Linked DNA regions of Geobacillus stearothermophilus ATCC 12980. The main gene of each other region encodes a partner of the protein of the gene in region 2 in a complex. Links are inferred from orthologs where the notes say so. Each region holds a gene or a part of one and is shown on either strand. Other genes may lie near its edges.

Region 1 (6,731 bases), 320 kb from region 2 along the record:
GAGCGGAACACAACAGCGACGCCTTGTTGAAACGGTTTACATGAACAAAATTTTTTCATGGACAGAACAAAGCTGCCCCGAAAGTCGAGACAGCTTTTTCCTTATCTTGCCCGAATCGTTTCCTGCAAAAACGACACTTGGCCGATTTGTTTAAATTTTTCATAGCGCTGCCGGACGAGCGCCTCGCCGTCAAGCGCCAACAACTCTTTCAACGACCGGCGCAGCACGCGGTCCATTTCCTTTGCCTGCTCGTCAGCGTTGCGGTGGGCGCCGCCTTTCACTTCCGGAATGATTTCGTCAATGACGCCGAGCGCTTTTAAGTCGTGAGCGGTAATTTTCATCGTTTCCGCCGCCCGTTGCGCCAATGATGCATCATTCCATAAAATGGCAGCCGCCCCTTCCGGCGAAATGACCGAGTACGTGGAATTTTCAAGCATATGAATATGATTGCCGACGCCAAGGGCGAGCGCCCCGCCGCTTCCGCCTTCGCCGATGACGATGCAGACGACCGGCACGGTGAGTCCTGCCATTTCAAACAAGTTGCGGGCGATCGCTTCGCTTTGCCCACGCTCTTCGGCCGATTTGCCCGGATAGGCGCCTTTCGTGTCGATAAAGCAGATGATCGGCCGCGAAAACTTTTCTGCCTGCTTCATGAGCCGCAGCGCCTTCCGGTAGCCTTCCGGGTGTGGCATGCCGAAGTTGCGGCGCAAATTTTCTTTCGTATCTTTGCCACGCTGGTGGCCAATGACTGTCACCGGCAGCCCGTCGTATTCGGCAATGCCCCCAACGATCGCTTCGTCGTCGCCAAAACAACGGTCTCCATGGCATTCGAGAAAGTTCGTAAACAGCCGCTCAATATAATCAAGCGTCGTCGGCCGCTGCGGATGGCGGGCGATTTGCACGCGATCCCACGGCGTCAAATTGGCATACACGTCGTTTTCCATCTTGGCGAGCCGCGCCTCCAGTTTCTCGATTTCCGCCGACAAATCGACATCGGCCGTTTTCATAAACTCTCTCAGCTCTTGAATTTTGCGGCGCAGCTCAACAAGCGGCTTTTCGAATTCTAGTTCCGCCACCATCCTGATTCCCCTCCTCCCGTGTGAATGCGAAGCACAGTCGCCAGCGTCTCTTTCAGCTCATGGCGGTGAATGACGGCATCCAACTGACCGTGCTTTAATAAAAACTCCGCCGTCTGGAAGTCTTCCGGCAGCTCTTCGCGCACCGTCTGTTCGATGACGCGGCGGCCGGCAAAGCCGATGAGCGCACCTGGTTCGGCGAAGTTGTAATCGCCAAGCGAGGCGAAACTCGCTGACACGCCGCCTGTTGTCGGGTGGGTCATGACGGAGATGAACAAGCCGCCGTCGTTGCTGAATCGTTTGAGCGCGGCGCTCGTTTTCGCCATTTGCATTAGGCTTAGCACTCCTTCTTGCATGCGGGCGCCGCCGGAAGCGGTAAAAATGAGAAACGGCACACCTTTATCGTGCGCTTGTTCGACTGCACGGGTGATTTTTTCGCCGACAACAGACCCCATGCTGCCCATGCGAAACGAGGAATCCATGACCGCGATGACGAGCGTATGGCCGTCAAGCGTCCCTTCGCCGGTCACGACCGCCTCGTTCAATCCCGACTTGCGCCGGTCTTCCTCGAGTTTTTCTATGTAGCCCGGAAACCCGATCGGGTTGACAGAAATCATATCGGCATCATATTCGCGAAAGCTGCCGTCATCCAGCACGCTCTCGATCCGTTCGCGCGCCGGCATCGGATGATGGTAGCCGCAGCTTAGGCAAACGCGCAAATTTTTCACCAACTCTTTTGTATACATAATTTTTTTGCATTGCGGGCATTTCGTCATCACGCCTTCCGGCACCTCATGCCTCACTTGCTCGGAAGAAAGCGACGCATACTTCTTCTTTTTGGCAAATAAATCTTTCCACACGAGGGAGCTCCTCCTTTGCGTTTTCGCCTCTCTACTACTTTATCGAAAATGCAAGCGGTTGTTTGTCAAACGGTGTCAGTTCTGTTTCGACAACGGCGAAGGCCGGTGCCTCTCCCAGACAGCAGCGGCTTCAGCCGGATCGCGTTTTTTCAATGCTGCTAACAGCTGGTCATAAAACGAGTCGGCAAGCGGCCGGTCGGGCGCACAGGCGGAGGCAAACCCAGACAGCGCCCGCCAAATGCGGATGAGCAAGTAGTTGTCAGCCGCCTCAGCAACCGCCTGAAAAAACGGCGTGAAATCAGTCGGTTTTTGGCGAACGGTTTTTTCCAGCCTCTCCAGCGCATCTTCACTGCAGCGGAGGCAAGCGAGCTCGAGCAGCAGCCGTTCGATCAGCCATTTCGTTTCCGCCAAATCCGCTTTCGCCCGTTCATTTTCAAGCAAAAACATCGCCAGCAACTCAATCAGCTGATGTCCGCCGACCTCGCACAAGTAGGTCCCTTCGCCGCGCCGCGTCTCAATCAGGCCGAGAAACTCAAGCGCCCGCAGCGCCTCGCGCACCGACGAGCGGCCGACGCCGAGCCGCTCGGCCAGCTCGCGTTCTGACGGCAGCTTGTCGCCCGGGACAAGGCCATCCTCGACAACGAGACGATGGATATGCTTCAACGTCTCGGCGTACACTTTTTCATCGTTGAACGGAGACCCCTCCTTTTCGATTCATGCCATACTCCATGCGTGGGCGGCATGCCGTTCAACCGCAGCCAGATGCACTGGTCTGACCACCTAATGGTTATACGATATAATAAAATAGCGAAATAGTAAAGGGGAGTTATTTCACAGCAATGCGCCCGAAGCCGAATAAGGCGAGCAGCCCATCGACAAGCGGCGCTGTGAGCGCGACGGCGTACTGCTCCGGAAGACGGAGAAGCGTCCGCTTCGCTTCGTCATACAAATAGACCGGCGTAGCGCCGCGCTGCTGCTCAAGCAGCTGTTTCAGCTTGGACAATTTGGCCTCATCGGCCCGGCTCGCGTTAATGTATAGCGCCGACACGGGCAGGAGGCCGGCGCGGCGGATGATGAGCTGTCGCCTGCCTGCGCGCCGGTCGACCGTTCCAAAAAGCAACACAAAGTTTCCTTCCGCCAGCTCATCGGAGGCGCGGGCATAAATGGACGGAAAGGCGACCGCCTCCACTTCCCCGCTTTCATCGCTAATTGTCACAAACGCCATTTCCTCCCCCCGTTTCGTTCTCGTTTTCCGCTGTTTGGCCACATAGCCGCCGACCACGGCCGCCGAACCGTGCATTTCGGCAATCGGCACCGCCCGGGCCGCTTGAAACAGCGGGCGGCAGACCGCGGCCGGATGCGGGGTGACGGCAAACCCGAGCAACTCTTTTTCCTGTTTCCGCCGCTCATCCGGCGGCAGCGGGGGGGCATCCATGTATTTCGGCTTCAGCGACAATCCGCCTGTGTTCAAGTACGGCCCGACCAATTGCACGTGTTCGACCGCCACGTCAATGCTCGCTAAAAGCGAAGCCCGCTCCCCGTCCATTTCATCAAACGCGCCGGCCAAAACGAGCGCCTCAAGCGCCGGGCGCGGCAATCCTTTCGGCAACAGGCGGATGGCGAAATCGAAAAAATCGGCAAACGGTCCGCGCTCCCGACGCTCTTCGATGATGAGCCTCGCCGCTGTGCCGACATGTTTCACCGCCGCCAGCCCGGTGCGGATCGCCTTGCCTTCGATCGCAAACCGATAGCCGCTCCGGTTGACGGATGGCGGCAGCAGCGGAATCCCTTTTTGCGCTGCTTCGCTAGCGTAAAGAGCCGTTTTTTCCCGGTCGCCGGAAGCGCCCGAGAGCATGGCCACGTAAAAACAAAGCGGATAGTGAGCTTTAATGTAGGCCATCGCATACGACAACAGCGCATAGCTGACCGCGTGGCTCCGGTTGAAGCCGTAATCGGCGAAGCGGACGATATGCCGGTACAATTCCTCGGCAACTTCCTTTGGATAGCCGTTCGCCGTGCAGCCGGCGACAAACGCCTCCCGCTGTTCAGCGAGACGCGCCTTCTCTTTTTTCGCCACCGCCCGCCGGAGCACGTCCGCTTGTCCGAGCGAAAACCCAGCCATGCGGGCGGCGATTTGCATAATTTGCTCTTGGTAGATCAGCACTCCGTAAGTCGGCGCCAAAATCGGCTCAAGGTCAGGATGGATATACGAAATCGCCTCGTCTCCGCGCTTGCGCCGGATATAAGCAGGAATCATGTCCATCGGCCCCGGCCGGTACAAGGCGTTGACAGCGACCAAGTCTTCCAGCTCCGACGGCCGCAATTCCGCAAGCAAACGCTTCATTCCGCTTGATTCAAGCTGAAAAATGCCGTTTGTCTCTCCGGCGCTCAGGAGCGCATACGTTTTTTCGTCGTCAAGCGGAACACGACGCACATCAAACGGCTTTCCTGTCTGCCGTTCGATGAGACGCACCATTTGCCCGAGCAGCGTCAACGTGCGCAAGCCGAGAAAATCCATTTTGAGAAGGCCGAGCGCCTCGAGCGACCCCATGGCGTATTGCGTGAGCGGCCATTCGCCATGGCTTGGCTGCAACGGGACTTGGCGCACAAGCGGCTCAGGGCTGATGATGACGCCAGCCGCGTGAATCGATGTATGGCGCGGCAGCCCTTCGAGCGTTTGTGCGATATCCAGCCACTGCTTGCCGTCCGGCACCGTTTCGGCGGCGCGGCGGAACGCGGTCGACTCGCTGCGCCATTGGCGGATCGTCACCCCTTGTTTATCCGGCAAAAGCGACACAACCCGCTCCGCCTCGCGCCCGGGAATGCCGAGCGCTTTCGCCGTCTCGCGCAGCGCCGACTTGGCGCCGAACGTCCCAAACGTAATGATTTGCGCGACGCGGTCGCGCCCGTATTTGTCCGCCGCATAGCGAATCATTTCTTCGCGCCGGTCATCGGGAAAATCAAGATCAATATCCGGCACCGACACCCGCTCCGGATTCAAAAACCGCTCAAACAACAGCCCATATTGGATCGGATCGACATCGGTAATAGCCAAAGCATAGGCGACGAGCGAGCCGGCCGCCGAACCGCGGCCCGGTCCGATGAGAATGCCACGTTGGCGGGCGTAGGCAATCACATCGGCGACAATCAAAAAATAATCGCTAAAGCGCATTGCCTGAATGACATCAAGCTCATGCCGCAGACGCTTCCAGTAACGCTCATCGGCGTCCGGCACACGGCGGGCGAGCCCTTGTTCGCACAGACGGCGTAAATACCCGTCCGCCGTCTCGCCGTCAGGCACCGGAAATTTCGGCAGCCGCCAGCCGCCAAACGGAATGTGCAGTTCGCACCGATCAGCGATCGCCGCGCTGTTCTCAAGCGCTTCTGGCAAGTCAGCAAACCGACGCGCCATCTCATCCGGCGCCGCCAAATAACGGCCGCCATCCTCTTGGACGTCAGCAAATGGCACGCCGAGCCTGATCGCCTGCAGGCAGCGCCACGCTGCGGCGTCGCCGCGCTCAACATAACGGACGTCATTCGTCGCCACGACCGGAACCCCGGCTTCTTCCGCCAACTGCCGCAACGCTCCTTCGTACGGTGCGCGCGTCCGCTCGCCGCGCTGGACAGCCACATACAAACAGCCAGGAAACAGCTGTTGATAGCGGGCGAGCACCGCTTTCGCCTGCTGCCATTCCCCGGCGGCCAGCAGCGACTCGACCCGCCCTTCAGCCCCCGGGGTGATGGCGACAATTCCACCGCTCAACCGGCGGAGGGCGTCTTCATCGATCTGCTTTTCTTCTCCCATTTGGATCATCGTGCTGATTTCGATTACATGGTGGTACCCTTCCTCATTGGCGGCCAACAGCACGAGCGGATAGGCGCCGTCCCCGCTGAGAGCAATATCGGCCGTCACGCCGATGATCGGACGGATGCCATGGCGCTTGCACTCCTTGTAAAAGGGCAGAGCGCCATACAGCACGTTGCGGTCGGTCAACGCCAAGGCGGGGCAGCCGAGCTGTTTCGCCTTGGCCGCCAGCGCTTCCACGGTGGCCGTGCTTTGAAACAAACTATAGCCGCTTGACACATGCAAGTGCACAAACGTCATAGACAGCCCTCCCTTATTCATCCATCTGCGGACGAAAACTTTTCCATTGGCTGCATGCTCCGTCCCATTCGTTGATATACATAGTAAAAGAGAAAGAAAGGGCGGGGAAACGATGGACGAAAAAGCAGCGTTTTTGCCGGCGTTGATCCAAAGCTATTTTATCGCGGTCGGCGTGTTGCTTGGCGGCGCCATCATCGGCGCTCTCGGCGCATTTTTGAGCGGCGGCCAGCCGCTGACGGCCATGTACCGGTTTGCCGGCGACTTGCGCATTTGGGCGGTCGTCGCCGCCATCGGCGGAACGTTTGATACGTTTTACGTCGTCGAGCGAGGGCTGTTTCTCGGGGAAACAAAAGACATTGTGCGGCAGTTTTTGCTCATTTTGTCCGCCATGGGCGGCGCGCAAACAGGAGTGGCGATCATTACGTGGCTGACACAGGAGCACATTTCGCCATGAGAATTCCTCCGTATTACCAATATCCGTCATGGCAGCGTTTTTTCGCCGGCGTAGCGATTGGGGCGCTCATCAGCTGGTTTGTCTTTTTGTACATTTTCGGCGTCCTGCAGGAAAAGCAGGTGCGGCACGTCAATGAGCTGAACGAGCAGATCGCCGACTTGCAAAATGAAATTCGCATTTGGCAAGAAGACTATATCCATTACAACAAAGAAATGAAAAAAAAGCTGACCGTGCAG
Region 2 (6,823 bases):
GCTCTTTTTCTTCGCTCATATTGTTTTCTCCTCCACTCCCGTCACTTGACAATCGACTTGTCCGTCTTGAATCCGGATGGACAGGCGCTCGCCGACCTGAAGCTGGCCGATTCGTTTGACAAGCTCGCGCCGCTCATTGTACACCAAACTGTAGCCGCGCTCCATGATACGGAGCGGACTGAGCGCCTCAAGCCGCGCGACATGGGAACGAAAGCGGAGCGCATGGCGCTCTAAGGCGGTGCGCATCGCTTTTTCAAGCGCGCCGGCAGCCGCTTTTTGCCGCTCCTTCGTCCGCTCAAGCTCGGCCGCCGGGTGATGGCGCCACAGCCGCAGGCGCAGCTCACGCCATTGTTGGCGCTTCTTGTCGAGCAACCGTTCGCGCTGGCGGGCGAGCCGGTCGAGCAACACGTCAAGCTGCTGCTCTTTTTGTTCGTACAGCCGCCTTGGATAGCGGAAAGCGTACGATGCTTGAAGCCGCCGCAACCGTTCCTGGCTGGCAGCGAGCTGTTCTTTCATGGCGCGGATCATCCGCCATTTCCGCTCGGCGAGCCGCTCAGTCAGCTCCCCGACGTGCGGCGCAGCCAGCTCTGCTGCCGCCGTCGGTGTCGGCGCCCGCAAATCGGCGACAAAATCGGCGATCGTAAAATCGGTCTCATGGCCGACGGCGGAAATGACCGGCACGCGCGAAGCAAAGATGGCGCGGGCGACGATTTCTTCGTTAAACGCCCACAATTCTTCAATCGAACCGCCGCCGCGGCCGACAATGAGCACGTCAACCCCGCCGAACTCATTTGCCCGCTCGATGGCGCGCACGATTGACAGCGCCGCCCCGTCGCCTTGGACGAGCGCCGGAAACAAAATGATTTTCGCAAGCGGATAGCGGCGGCGGATCGTCGTCATAATGTCGCGCACCGCCGCTCCGGTCGGCGATGTAACAACGCCGATGCAGCGCGGAAACGCCGGAAGCGGCTTTTTATGGACGGGAGAAAACAGCCCCTCCGCCTCGAGCCGCTGCTTCAGCTGCTCATACGCCAAATACAGGCGACCGATGCCTTCCGGCTGCATTTCTTTTACATATAGCTGGTAGTTCCCATTCGGCTCATAGACGGAAATTTCCCCACGCACAAGCACGTTCATCCCATCTTCGGGACGGAACGGCAAATGTTGATTGTAGCCGGCAAACATGACCGCGGCAATGCGCGCCTGGCTGTCTTTTAAGGTAAAATACATATGGCCGCGCGAATGCTGCTTAAAGTTGGAAATTTCACCTTTCACCCATAAATCGCGCAAATGCGGGTCGACGTCAAATTTGCGCTTAATGTATTTCGTCAGCGCCCCGACGGTGACGTATTTCACTTCCATCGAAACCGCCTCACTTCACGGCGAGCTGCCGGGCCGCTTCGATCGTGTTGTGCAACAGCATCGTAATCGTCATCGGACCGACCCCTTTTGGCACCGGCGTGATATAGCCCGCCACTTCTTTGACGGCGTCAAAATCAACATCGCCGCACAGTTTGCCGCTCTCCAAACGGTTGACGCCGACATCAATGACGACAGCTCCCGGTTTGACGTGGTCCGGACCGATGAGACGCGCCTTGCCAACCGCGACGATCAAAATGTCAGCCTGCCGCGTGACGGCCGGCAAATCAGGCGTTTTCGAATGGGCGTAGGTGACGGTCGCATGCTCGCGCAAAAACAGCTGGCCGACCGGTTTGCCGACGATGTTGCTCCGGCCGACGACGACGACATGCTTCCCGGCAATGTCGATGCCGGCAGATTTGACCATCACGAGAACGCCATGCGGAGTGCACGGAAGAAACGCCGGCTGGCCGATCATCATTTTCCCGACGTTGATCGGGTGGAAGCCATCGACATCTTTTTCCGGGGCGATCGTTTCAATGACCGACCATTCGCGGATATGCTCCGGCAACGGCAGCTGCACTAAAATGCCGTGCACCGCCGGATCGCCGTTCAGTTCGCGGATTTTCGCCAACAGCTCCTCTTCGCTGATGGACGCCGGAAATGTGTAAAGAAATGAACGAATGCCCACTTCAGCGCACGCTTTTTGCTTCCCTTTCACATACGAATGCGACGCCGGATCGTCGCCGACAAGAATGACGGCCAGCCCCGGCTCAACGCCGCTTTCCTTCAACTTCGCTGTTTCTTCCGCCAACCCGGCGCGAATCGTTGCGGCCAGTTCTGCTCCGCTGATGATTTGTGCTGTCATCGTATCTCGTTCCCCTCTCCTTGTTCGTCCATCCATATCGGTTTGCCTGACTTGACGCCGAAAGCTTGCGCAGCCGGCGGCCTGTCCTATTTTTGCAGCGCCGCCTTCACTTTCGAAAGCACGCCGTTGACAAAACTCCCGGATTTCCAATCGCCGAATTTTTTCGCCAGCTCGACCGCTTCATCGAGGCTGACGCTCACCGGCACATCGTCGACATACTTCATCTCATACGTCGCCATGCGCAAGATGGCGCGGTCCACATTGGCCACCCGCTCAAGCGTCCACTTTTCCAAATTGGCACGCAACAGCTCGTCAATTTCCTCCTGGTGCTCGACGACGCCTAGTACAAGCTGGCGCAAAAATGGATCCGCTTCGCTGCTTCCTGCCACATTGGCCAGCGCCTCCTCCGGCGGAATGTGCCCGACGTCGATTTGAAACAGCGCCTGCAGCGCTTTTTCCCGCGCTTCATGCCGCTTCATTGCCTTCCCCCTCTCTAAATACGAACATTTATATTAAAATCTTATCATATTTTTCGGAAAAAGCCAGACCCTTCCCGTCGCCCGTCTTGCTGCCGATTTTACACCGCCGGCTCCGCTGATGGCCTCGTTCATTACAATAACAGACTTTGACGAAAAAAACAAAAGGCGGCTGCTCCGAAAGCAGCTGCCTTCTGTTTTTGTCACCGTTGTTCGACGGCGTCGTGCTCCTGTTTTCCGCTTTCAAACTGAATGCCGACGATGTGCACGTTTACTTCGCTCGTTTCCAAGCCGGTCATGTTCCAAAGCGCCTGGCGCACGTTTTCCTGCACCTTTTTCGCCACGTTCGGGATCGACGCGCCGAACTGGACGAAGCAATAAAGGTCAATGACAACCCCGTCATCGCGCAAATCGACTTTGACGCCTTTGCCGTGATGCTTTTTGCCAAACCGCTCGGCAACGCCAGCGGCGAAATTGCCGCGCATTTGCGCAACGCCATCGACTTCGCTGGCCGCGATGCCGGCGATCACCTCGATCACTTCCGGTGCAATTTCGACTTTGCCAAGCCCGGTGTACTCCTGTTCGGAGTTAAACATATGTTCAGACATGGGGCACCTCCTATTCCGCCTTCATAATATCATATAACTCCAAAAACTTCGTATTAAACTCGCCGCTTTGGAATTTCTCATGCTCCATTAATTTTATGTGAAACGGGATCGTCGTATGAATGCCTTCAATGACAAACTCCGAAAGAGCCCGTCTCATGCGGGCGATCGCCTCCTCACGCGTCGGCGCGTGAACGATCAGTTTGGCGATCATCGAATCGTAATACGGCGGAATCGTATAGCCCGGGTAGGCGGCGGAATCGACGCGCACGCCCGGACCACCCGGCGGCAAGTACATGGCGATTTTCCCCGGCGACGGCATAAAGTTTTTCGCTGGGTTTTCCGCATTGATGCGGCATTCGATCGCCCAACCGTTAAAGGAGACGTCCTCTTGGGTGAGCGACAGCTTTTCACCGGCAGCGACGCGGATCTGTTCTTTTACTAAATCGACACCGGTAATGAGCTCGGTGACCGGGTGCTCCACCTGAATGCGCGTATTCATTTCCATGAAATAAAACTGTTTGTTCCGGTGGTCATAAATAAATTCGACCGTGCCGGCGCCCGTGTAGTTGACCGCCTTGGCCGCCTTGACCGCCGCCTCGCCCATCCTCCGGCGCATGTCGTCGTCAAGGGCCGGCGACGGCGCTTCTTCGACAAGCTTTTGCAGCCGGCGCTGGATCGAGCAGTCGCGCTCTCCTAAATGAATGGTGTTGCCATATGAATCGGCGAGCACTTGAATTTCGACATGGCGGAAATCTTCGATATACTTTTCAATATAAACGCCAGGGTTGCCGAACGCCGTCGCCGCTTCTTGCTGGGTGATGTTGATGCCTTTGACGAGCTCTTCTTCGTTGCGAGCGACGCGAATTCCTTTCCCACCGCCGCCGGCCGTCGCTTTGATGATGACCGGGTAACCGATTTCAGCGGCGATCGCCCGCGCCTCCTCAAGACTTTCAATAACGCCGCGCGAGCCCGGCACAATCGGCACACCCGCTTCCCTCATCGTCTCGCGGGCGATGTCTTTAATCCCCATTTTGGCGATCGCTTCCGGGCTCGGGCCGATGAACGTGACATTGCATTCGCGGCACAGCTCGGCAAACGCCTCGTTCTCCGCCAAAAAGCCATAGCCCGGGTGAATGGCGTCACAGCCGGTCAACGTGGCAACGCTCATGATGTTGGTGAAATTCAAATAGCTGTCTTTCGAGGCGGTCGGCCCGATGCAGTACGCCTCATCCGCCAGCTGCACATGCAAGGCGTCGCGGTCAGCCTGCGAAAAGACGGCGACCGTCTCAATGCCGAGCTCCCGGCAGGCGCGAATAATGCGGACGGCGATTTCCCCGCGGTTCGCCACCAACACTTTTTTGATCATCGTCCGTTCTCTCCCTTATTCAGGCTTGACCAAAAACAACGGCTGACCGTATTCGACGAGCTGGCCGTTTTGCACGAGCACCTCGACAATTTCGCCATCGACTTCCGCTTCAATTTCATTAAACAGCTTCATCGCCTCGATGATGCAAACAACCGTATCTTTTTTCACTTTGTCGCCCGGCTTCACATACGGCGGCTTGTCCGGCGCCGGCGCTGCGTAGAACGTGCCGACCATCGGCGATGTAATTTGATGCAAGTTGCCTTCCACAGCCGGCTTTGCTTCTTTGGCCGCCGTCGGTTCCGTTTCCGGCGCCTGCTTCACTTCCGAAGCCGCCACTTGGACAGGCGCAAGCGCCGGGGCCGCCGTCGGTTCGACCGCTGCCACTGCCTGTGCGGGCGCCGCCGGTGCGGCTGCCGGTGCAACGGCGACAGCAACCGCTTTTTTCATATGTACTTTCGTTTCTCCTTGCTCATATACAAATTCATCGATTGAGGATTGATCGACCAACCGAATCAATTCGCGGATTTCTTGAATTTTCATCGTTCTCACACCTTTCTCCAAGTGTCAGCCCGTCTTTCGCAGGCGGTGATCAAACGTATTCATAACGATTATACACACAACTGCAGGGCAAACGAAAGGTTTTTATGCAAAAAAAACTGCTCTGGCAAAGAGCAGCGCGTTCATCCGGCCGGCTGGAACTCGACGGTGACATATTGGGCATCCGGAATTTCTTTTTTCACCATATGAATGACTTCATTCGCCGATTTAGATGAGCTTTGTTTCGCTTTGATCGTCACGCGCACTTGGTTGTCATCGGCGCGCACGAGCACGTCTTCATACCCGCCTTTCGATTTGATGAGCGTCTCCAACGTTGCTTCTTTTTCGGACAATGCTTGCAATTTTTCAATTTTGTCGAGCGCTTCACTTTTTTCTTCCTCCGTCGCGTTCGCTGAAGCGACAATGGCGTTCAGCTCATCGCGCAGCCGGCTCCGTTCATCCTCAATTTTCATGCGCAGCGCTGTAAACAAATCATCGCCTGCGGTTGACGGCTCCTCTTTCGCTCCAGTCTCTTCCACCGCTACGCTTGGTTGTTTGGCCGGCTTTTCTGTTTTCTCATTCGCGGTGAGCGCCGGGCTGTTGCCCATCTCTTTCGGCGCCGTGACATAATACACCGACAGTACGACTACTAAGCTTAGCATCGTCAACAGCCATACCGTTTGTTTTTTCAACATGGCGATCTCCTCTCCCCTTACTTGAGTCATTTTTTCGGCAAGACCGCGACGCGGTAGCTCGGAACGTTTAACACGCGCGTCACCGCCTCGACGATCCATTTTTTAATTTGCAAGTTGTCGGCCCCTTTGGCGACGACAAGCACACCGCGAATATCCGGCTTTTTCGTGGCGACAACAAGCGGCGTTTCCTCGTCGCCATTGCGGATGATGATCACTTCTTCGTTTGTCGACTGATTTTCAATCGTCCGTTTTCCGCCTTCCTTGTCGCTTTCTTCGGTCGTTTGCTGCTGGGTCGAGCGTTTTTTCTCAAACAGCTTCAGCTCGGTTGAGTCAAGGTTGACGACAACGGTGACATCCTCAACCCCTTCAATTGCTTCGAGGGCGGCTTTCAACTCCTTCTCGTACCGTTCCTCATAGGCGGCGATCACTTTATCCTTTGTCTCCTTGCTCGACAAAAACGCCGGCTCGGACGGGGATTCCGGCTGATTGGCGGAAGGCTTGGCTTCGGCATCGTCTGCGCTACCTGCAAAGTGACTCGCCGCCATGAGCGCCACACCGGCCAGCAGCAGGACAACGACATATGAGAACGGCATGTGTTTTCGCGCCCCTTCCCCGTTCCCGTCTTTGGGCGGGGAAGAAAGAAATCGTTTGAAAAACGAGAGCATCCCCCCTATTCCCTCCCTCTAAATTGCACGGCAATTTTATTTTCATCGACTTCCCATTTGCCGGCGAGAAAGGCGCGCACCTCTTCAGCCAGCGAGGCATCGCTCTCGGGCAAAGCCGGCGGCTTTATTGTATCGATGACAACCGGCTCCACCGCGCTGGAAGGGCGTTGTTTCAAAAGCGCCACTTCAATCGTCTTGATGTCCTCTGGCATACGCCAATTTTCGTTGTGATCGGCGTAAACTTTGACA

What was found.
Region 1: the proteins of accC (region 2) and accD are in contact, whole or in part, in a solved structure (PDB 8UXZ), measured with the Escherichia coli proteins. The link is inferred for Geobacillus stearothermophilus ATCC 12980 from one-to-one orthologs.

What each region holds. Positions count from the first base shown.
Region 1 is NZ_CP128494.1:2,169,225-2,175,955, forward strand. Bases 1-2,879 are described here. They hold accD (acetyl-CoA carboxylase, carboxyltransferase subunit beta), read right to left. Parts: upstream 1,937-2,879; coding sequence 1,064-1,936; downstream 1-1,063. Other genes in these bases: accA (acetyl-CoA carboxylase carboxyl transferase subunit alpha), read right to left, coding at 102-1,079; QSJ10_RS11750 (FadR/GntR family transcriptional regulator), read right to left, coding at 2,012-2,614; dnaE (DNA polymerase III subunit alpha), read right to left, coding at 2,763-2,879. Outside these bases: more of dnaE, read right to left, coding at 2,880-6,041; sporulation membrane protein YtrH, read left to right, coding at 6,154-6,495; sporulation membrane protein YtrI, read left to right, coding at 6,492-6,731.
Region 2 is NZ_CP128494.1:1,849,902-1,856,724, forward strand. The notes cover bases 2,500-5,470. They hold accC (acetyl-CoA carboxylase biotin carboxylase subunit), read right to left. Parts: upstream 4,678-5,470; coding sequence 3,322-4,677; downstream 2,500-3,321. Other genes in these bases: nusB (transcription antitermination factor NusB), read right to left, coding at 2,500-2,706; QSJ10_RS10045 (Asp23/Gls24 family envelope stress response protein), read right to left, coding at 2,907-3,311; accB (acetyl-CoA carboxylase biotin carboxyl carrier protein), read right to left, coding at 4,693-5,217; QSJ10_RS10060 (SpoIIIAH-like family protein), read right to left, coding at 5,358-5,470. Also shown: QSJ10_RS10025 (exodeoxyribonuclease VII small subunit), read right to left, coding at 1-19; xseA (exodeoxyribonuclease VII large subunit), read right to left, coding at 16-1,362; bifunctional methylenetetrahydrofolate dehydrogenase/methenyltetrahydrofolate cyclohydrolase FolD, read right to left, coding at 1,373-2,227; more of nusB, read right to left, coding at 2,314-2,499; more of QSJ10_RS10060, read right to left, coding at 5,471-5,909; spoIIIAG (stage III sporulation protein AG), read right to left, coding at 5,936-6,574; spoIIIAF (stage III sporulation protein AF), read right to left, coding at 6,580-6,823. UniProt on the Escherichia coli protein: This protein is a component of the acetyl coenzyme A carboxylase complex; first, biotin carboxylase catalyzes the carboxylation of the carrier protein and then the transcarboxylase transfers the carboxyl group to form malonyl-CoA.